3 regions of the Peribacillus sp. NPDC058075 genome follow, and region 2 is predicted to be linked to each of the others. Evidence: riboswitches for the same ligand, from Rfam matches in the RefSeq annotation. Region 2 holds a riboswitch; each other region holds the start of a gene.

Region 1 (2,269 bases), 1.9 Mb from region 2:
TAGAAAGGAATCAGGAATTTTATAAGGGAGTGAAAGTGACTTTACATGGAAGGATTTGTATAGAAAGGAAAGTGCAAATAGGTAAGCGAATCACGATTTAAGGGTATGGATGGAATAAAAGAAAATAAATGGATGGAAATGGAGGCAAAAAAATTCGCTCCCTAAAGAGCGACAATGAGGAATTCAATCGTGAAAATCAACATATAGGCGAACGGTTGTAGTTTTCGACTATATATTGTGTTCATATTCTACCATATTTAATTCTGAAATAGCAACTAAATTACTGAAACTAACCTATGAATTTTTCTGGAAATCAATGATATTTTGTCCATTTAACGGATTATGTGGCTTTTTCACTTCAAATACTTTTAAAAAGCTACAGAATAAATGGATTTTTAGTATAATTTATACATATAGGATGATATAAATTAAATAGGAATGGAAGATGCAAATGGAAAATGGAAAAATCAAATCACTTCATGCCGGAAAGCCGAAACAGGAAATTTTTTCGAATGTCGATATCTTTTCAGCCATGGATAAACAAGTACATGATCATGTGACAGTGACTAAATCAGGCATAAATGGTGATGGGATAGGTAATGTAGAGTTCCATGGAGGTCCTGATCGGGCTTTGTGCTTTTACCCCTTTGAGCATTATTCATTATGGAATGAAAAATTCTCTAAAAAGCTTGATATCCCAGCATTCGGTGAAAATTTAACCGTAGAGGGGATGAGGGAAGAAGACACGTATATCGGCGATATATATCAAATAGGCGAAGTGATTGTGCAAATTAACCAGGGGAGGATACCTTGTTCGACCATTTCCCACTTTAATCAAGAACCTAAGTTTTTGGAACTTGTGCTGAAAACGAGTTTCACTGGTTATTTTGCAAGAGTACTTCAAGAAGGAACGATAAATAAGCAAAACGAAATCGTGCTAATAGATCGTTTGCAAGAAAAAATTTCAGTTCATTATGCAACAGAGGTAATCCTACATAAACGAGATGACCTGGAAGGCGCTAAGGCTTTACTTACTCTAGACTCGTTAGCGGAAGACTGGAAACAAAGAATCTTGAAGAGGGTTAAACCCGCAAAAGATTGAATCATTTTTGCAAAAGTGAAAAAAATGTCGATCAGGTATTGAAATTGACAGATTATTAATGTAAATTAAATATAATCTAATTTTGAAATCTTGTGAAAATTATATAAATGGATCTTATCGAGAGAGGTGGAGGGACTGGCCCGAAGAAACCTCAGCAACCAGCTTAGGCAAAGGTGCTAAATCCAGCAAGCAGAGCTTGATAGATGAGGAGAATGTTTCAAAAAACCTTCTTCTTTGAGAAGGTTTTTTTTTCTTTTCTCTCATACTCATAAAATACGACAAAAACAGGACTGTTTTTGAGAGAGGGTGTAATGATGAATTTTCGTAAAGAAGTGAAAGAAAGAATGTTGGTTGGGGAAGGGGCAATGGGGACCTTATTGTACTCAAATGGCATCGATCAATGTTATGAGGAATTAAACTGCACGAATCCAAATCAAATAGAGTCCATCCACCGTGCCTATCTGGAAGCTGGTGCAGATATCCTTCAATCAAATACATACGGAGCTAATTTCAACAAATTGAAACGGTATGGTCTTGAAGATGAAGTTAACAGAATCAACCGCCAGGGAGTCATTCTAGCTAAAAAAGCGGCAAAAGGAAAGGCGTATGTCTTCGGTACCATAGGGGCACAGCGGAGTATCAGGAAATCGGATTTAAGCATGGAAGAGATTAAACGGGGTTTTCGTGAACAGCTATACAGTCTGTTGATGGAAAACCCGGATGGAATTCTCTTGGAAACCTTTTATGACCTGGAAGAGCTGGAAACCGTCCTGCAAATCGTGAAAAATGAAACTGGACTGCCGATCATCGCAAATGTTTCGATGCATGAACTGGGTAATCTTCAAAATGGAATCCATTTAAATGAAGCCTTTCAAAAACTCGAGCAACTGGGTGCCGATGTTGTTGGGGTGAATTGCCGTCTTGGTCCACATCATATGATCCGTGCCTTGGAAGAAGTGAGTTTGCCGAAGGAAGCATCGATTGCCATATACCCTAATGCCAGCCTTCCTGATTATGTGGATGGAAGGCTCGTCTATAAAGCCGTGCCGGAATACTTTGGGTCAAGTGCCTTGGAACTTCGTGAGCAAGGTGCTTCTATCATAGGCGGGTGCTGTGGAACGACTCCACTGCATATCCAAGCTGTAAAGAATGCGATCGGAAGTTTTG
Region 2 (2,269 bases):
TTGCCGAATTGATCGATATTGGATTGATGGAAAGTCGATGCATGCTGAATGGGGACGCTCACACCTCCCGTTGCCGGATCGAATTTATGCTGATTATGAAGTAATTTCGTTTCAAAGCTAAAATCATTACCTGTCATCGTAGTGCCTCCCTTTTTACATGTGCGAATGCTTGCTGCAAGTCACCGATTAAATCATCGCTATCCTCGATGCCAACTGAGAAGCGGAGCAGGCGATTACAAACCCCATTTGCCGTTCTGACTTCAAGCGGTATATCGGCATGTGTTTGTGTGGCAGGATAGGTGATGAAGCTTTCAACCCCTCCAAGGCTTTCTGCAAAGGAAATTAATGAGAGCGATTGTAAAAATGGGTTGACCGCCGATTCATCAATGATGCGGAAAGAAATCATGCCGCCTCTGCCGGGATACAATACATCCGTGACACAATCATGTTCCGATAAGTAATCTACAAGTATCTTGGCATTCTTTTCATGACGCTCCATCCGCAATGCCAGGGTTTTCATTCCGCGCATCAACAGCCAAGAATCAAATGGGCTCAAGACAGCTCCAGTGCCATTATGATGGAAGGCAAGGGCATCGCATAATTCAGCGCCGCTAGCAACGATCAGTCCTGCGAGCACATCATTATGACCACCGAGATACTTGGTTGCACTGTGAATCACAATATCCGCTCCAAGCAGGATGGGTTGTTGAATAAGAGGCGTGTAAAAAGTGTTATCAACGATTAACAATAAATTATATCGTTTGGCCAATGCGGCAACGGCACTAATGTCCGTTTGCTGCATAAGGGGGTTAGTGGGAGTTTCGATGAAGATGGCTTTCGTGTGAGGAGTGATGGCTTTTTCGATATCCTCCAAACAACAAGTGTTTACATAGTCACACTGCAATCCCCATTTTTTAAAACCTTGTTCTAACAGACGATATGTACCGCCATAAAGATCTTCGCTGACAATCCAGGCATCCCCGGATTTAAAAAGGGCGAGAATGGTGGAGATGGCGGCCATTCCTGAACTGCAGGCATAACCTTGGTCTCCTTTTTCCAAATCGGCGATGGATCGCTCCAATAGCTGGCGTGTAGGGTTTCCTGTCCTTGTGTAGTCGAATCCTGTAGATTGGCCAATTCCTTCGTGACGAAAAGCTGTTGAAAAATATACCGGCGGATTGACTGTTCCTGTCGCCGTTTCGCTGCGATTTCCTAATTGAGCAAGATAAGTTTCAGTTTTGTACATGGTTTTCACTGCTCCTTTGAGTTATATAAAATAAAAAAAAGTCTTCTTTAAGAAGAAGACTTTGATTAAGTAGGGACGAGTCATTCTTCTTATCTTCCAAGTTCACAAACTTGTGGAATTAGCACCTTTTCATTGGTTTGAAACAAATGAAGGTTGCTGAGGTGTCATCGGGCCATTCCCTCTACCTCTCTCGATAAGAGTTTAGATTATTCAATTTCTTTTGAATTTACTATATATACAAAATACTGTCAAGGGCATTTTGGGAGTGATAATGCTTGGATGTTCATGACCAGGTCAATTGGAGCCTAGAGGTGTCTACACTTTATGTCTCTAAAAAGAATAATCGAATTTTCATATAAACATGAAGGGAACATGGATTATTCAGAAAAAATGGAAAGGGTCAGCGGGATATTTTTGCTTTAAAATAATAAAGTTTGTACAATGTATGGAGAGAAAGAATAATCCGACATTATTCATTTCATATGCAAAGGGTCTTCAATGAATAGTGCAAACATAGGAGGAGAACACATGGAATACAGAATCGAACGAGATACGATGGGTGAAGTGAAAGTTCCTGCTGATAAATATTGGGGAGCACAAACTGAGAGAAGCCGCAACAATTTCAAAATCGGTAACGAAAAAATGCCGATTGAATTAGTTCGTGCATTTGCATACGTTAAACAAGCTGCGGCAAAGGTGAACTATGATCTTGGTGATCTTTCCGAGGTTAAAAAGAACGCCATCGTCAAGATTTGCGGGGAAATCCTTGAAGGTACGCTTGATGAACATTTCCCGCTTGTAGTTTGGCAAACGGGAAGCGGCACGCAAAGTAATATGAACGTGAATGAAGTGGTCGCCAACAAAGGGAATGAATGGTTAAAAGAAAATGGTGAATCCGAAACCCTTCACCCGAATGATGATGTTAACAAGGCACAAAGCTCAAATGATACTTTTCCGACCGCCATGCATATTGCAGCCTTTATGGAAGTCGCTGAAAAATTGGTTCCTGCCATCAAAGCACTT
Region 3 (2,269 bases), on a different contig from region 2:
CAAGAAACACACCTATTTCATAGGAGCTTTCTAGAAATCTTTCAAAATCCTTCATGCTTGCTGAAGCAGGTAAAATCTTTTGATCCATCATTATCCTCCTCATTCCCAGAAAAACTCAAAACTTCAAGTTATTTAGTATATTTTAAAGAGCTTGATTTATCAATCACATTTTTTTCATGACCAATCTCACCATAACACTAACATACCTGGCACTCCCTTTATAGATTGCGGATAAGGTTGTATGTAAAATATCCCTTAACTCATAATGAGAGTTTCATTTTCAATGCACCTTCGACAAGTTCATACGATTTAATTGTGCCCACTGGAATTTTTCTCACGATGTCCCAAGCATTAACATTCATTTTGATCGCTCTTTTTTCATATTCAAAAAATGGCGGTCTGTTAAATATCCTTTGGTTGATGAAATTCCTGTCAATTGGTTCCATTTCCACTAATTCAAATGATATCGTTCTTTTTTCCACAGAAACCGGTTTTAATGTAATCCGGAAAGCTACGTTTTTCTTAAACATCATTTTTTTCACTTCCATCGTTCCGGAAAGCACAATATGCTTTGGCGTAATCTCGACTTTAATATCCGGACCAGAGGATTTCATTTTTATGATTCTCTCTATCATAGCTTCAGTAACCGTTATCGGTATGCCATTTTTGAATGGATTGAATGTACTCATCCTCGCATTCCCTCCCTACTCAAAGCATATGCCGGGTTCCCCGATGCAGTTAACATTTCTGCCCAAATTAATAATCGGTAAATTCTAAATTTTCCACCTTCAACGCTTGACCTTTGTACAAACTACCTGTATAGTCATACTTAATTCAATAGACAACTCTTATCAAGAGAGGTGGAGGGACTGGCCCTTTGATGCCTCAGCAACAGACGATTCATGTACTGTGCTAATTCCAGAAGTGTAAAAACTTGAAGATAAGAAGAGTATATAGCTTCGTTGCCTACACCTCTTCTTATTTTTAAGAAGAGGTTTTTTATTTTTAAAGAGAAAGAAGGAATGCAACATGTCAATCACATTAACGAAAGCGCCATTCAGGGCCGACCACGTTGGAAGTTTATTAAGACCAGAACGTTTACATATTGCCAGAAAGAACTATAAGGAAGGTACCATTTCAGCAGAGCGTCTTCGTGAAGTTGAGACCGAAGAAATCAATCGGATTGTCGAAAAACAAATTGAAGTTGGATTAGAGGCCGTTACCGACGGTGAGTTCAGACGAACATGGTGGCACTTCGACTTCCTCGAACATTTAAATGGCATCGAGGGATATGTGACTGAAAAAGGTCTCACGTTCGATGGTGTGGAAACAGAGAGATATAACGTTCGCAATACCGGGAAGGTTTCATTCAATCCTGAACATCCCTTCATCCGTGATTTCATTGAATTGAACAAAATCGTGAACGGACGTGCCGTGGCCAAGCAAACCATTCCCAGTCCGAATCAATTATTTGCTGCAGGCATTCATAATGAAGACGTCTACCCTGATATTGAAGACTATGCAAATGATATCATCAAGGCGTATCAGCATGCTTTGAAAGCCTTTTATGAAGCAGGTGTGCGTTATCTTCAATTGGATGATGTTTATATTGCCAGACTTTCAGCTCCGGATTTCCAGTTCAAAGATGGAAAATATACGAGGGAACAGTTAATCGACCTTGCACTTCGCGTAATTAATGGCGCATTGGAAGGAAAACCAGAAGACCTTGTCGTCACCACACACCTCTGTCGTGGGAACTACCAGTCAACTTGGGCGTTTGAAGGAAGCTATGCCCGTATCGCCCCAACTTTATTGGCAAAAGAAAAAGTCGATGGATTCTTCCTGGAATATGACGATCAACGCTCAGGGGATTTCAAACCATTGGAATTCATTCCAAATGGCGGGGCACGGGTCGTACTGGGTGTCGTCACTTCAAAAAATGGAGAAATCGAAGACAAGGAAGCAGTCAGGGCTCGCATCAAGGAGGCATCAGACTTCGTTCCTCTCGAACAATTATGCTTAAGCCCGCAATGCGGCTTTGCCTCCACCCATCACGGCAACAAGCTGACCGAAGACCAGCAATGGGAAAAACTGAAATTCGTTGTTGATGTAGCAAAAGAAGTATGGGAATGATTCATCTTTACATGTAACGTAAAAGCTAGGCACTTTAAGAAGGCCTAGCTTTTCTTCAAAACAGCTCAATAAAATGTTTTGCCGTTTTTGAAAGATAACGATCTTGTCTAAAAACCAAAGCTATATTCGATTGAAT

Evidence for each region. A riboswitch is a leader RNA that binds a small molecule or an ion and turns the genes downstream of it on or off. The one in region 2 is predicted to bind S-adenosylmethionine.
Region 1: another riboswitch for S-adenosylmethionine. It lies ahead of ACFVS1_RS07135 (bifunctional homocysteine S-methyltransferase/methylenetetrahydrofolate reductase); the one in region 2 lies ahead of ACFVS1_RS16225 (methionine biosynthesis PLP-dependent protein).
Region 3: another riboswitch for S-adenosylmethionine. It lies ahead of ACFVS1_RS17800 (5-methyltetrahydropteroyltriglutamate--homocysteine S-methyltransferase); the one in region 2 lies ahead of ACFVS1_RS16225 (methionine biosynthesis PLP-dependent protein).

The regions. Positions count from the first base shown of each region.
Region 1 is NZ_JBHVSL010000001.1:1,406,648-1,408,916, forward strand. Features, by position in the region: gene ACFVS1_RS07130 (MOSC domain-containing protein) at 452-1,102, shown strand; SAM riboswitch class I at 1,214-1,312, shown strand; gene ACFVS1_RS07135 (bifunctional homocysteine S-methyltransferase/methylenetetrahydrofolate reductase) at 1,417-2,269, shown strand, end outside.
Region 2 is NZ_JBHVSL010000001.1:3,262,050-3,264,318, reverse strand. Features, by position in the region: gene metC (cystathionine beta-lyase) at 1-137, opposite strand, end outside; gene ACFVS1_RS16225 (methionine biosynthesis PLP-dependent protein) at 134-1,246, opposite strand; SAM riboswitch class I at 1,333-1,446, opposite strand; gene fumC (class II fumarate hydratase) at 1,775-2,269, shown strand, end outside.
Region 3 is NZ_JBHVSL010000002.1:18,465-20,733, forward strand. Features, by position in the region: gene ACFVS1_RS17790 (glycerol-3-phosphate responsive antiterminator) at 1-88, opposite strand, end outside; gene ACFVS1_RS17795 (hypothetical protein) at 261-689, opposite strand; SAM riboswitch class I at 846-947, shown strand; gene ACFVS1_RS17800 (5-methyltetrahydropteroyltriglutamate--homocysteine S-methyltransferase) at 1,030-2,133, shown strand; gene ACFVS1_RS17805 (LysR family transcriptional regulator) at 2,189-2,269, opposite strand, start outside.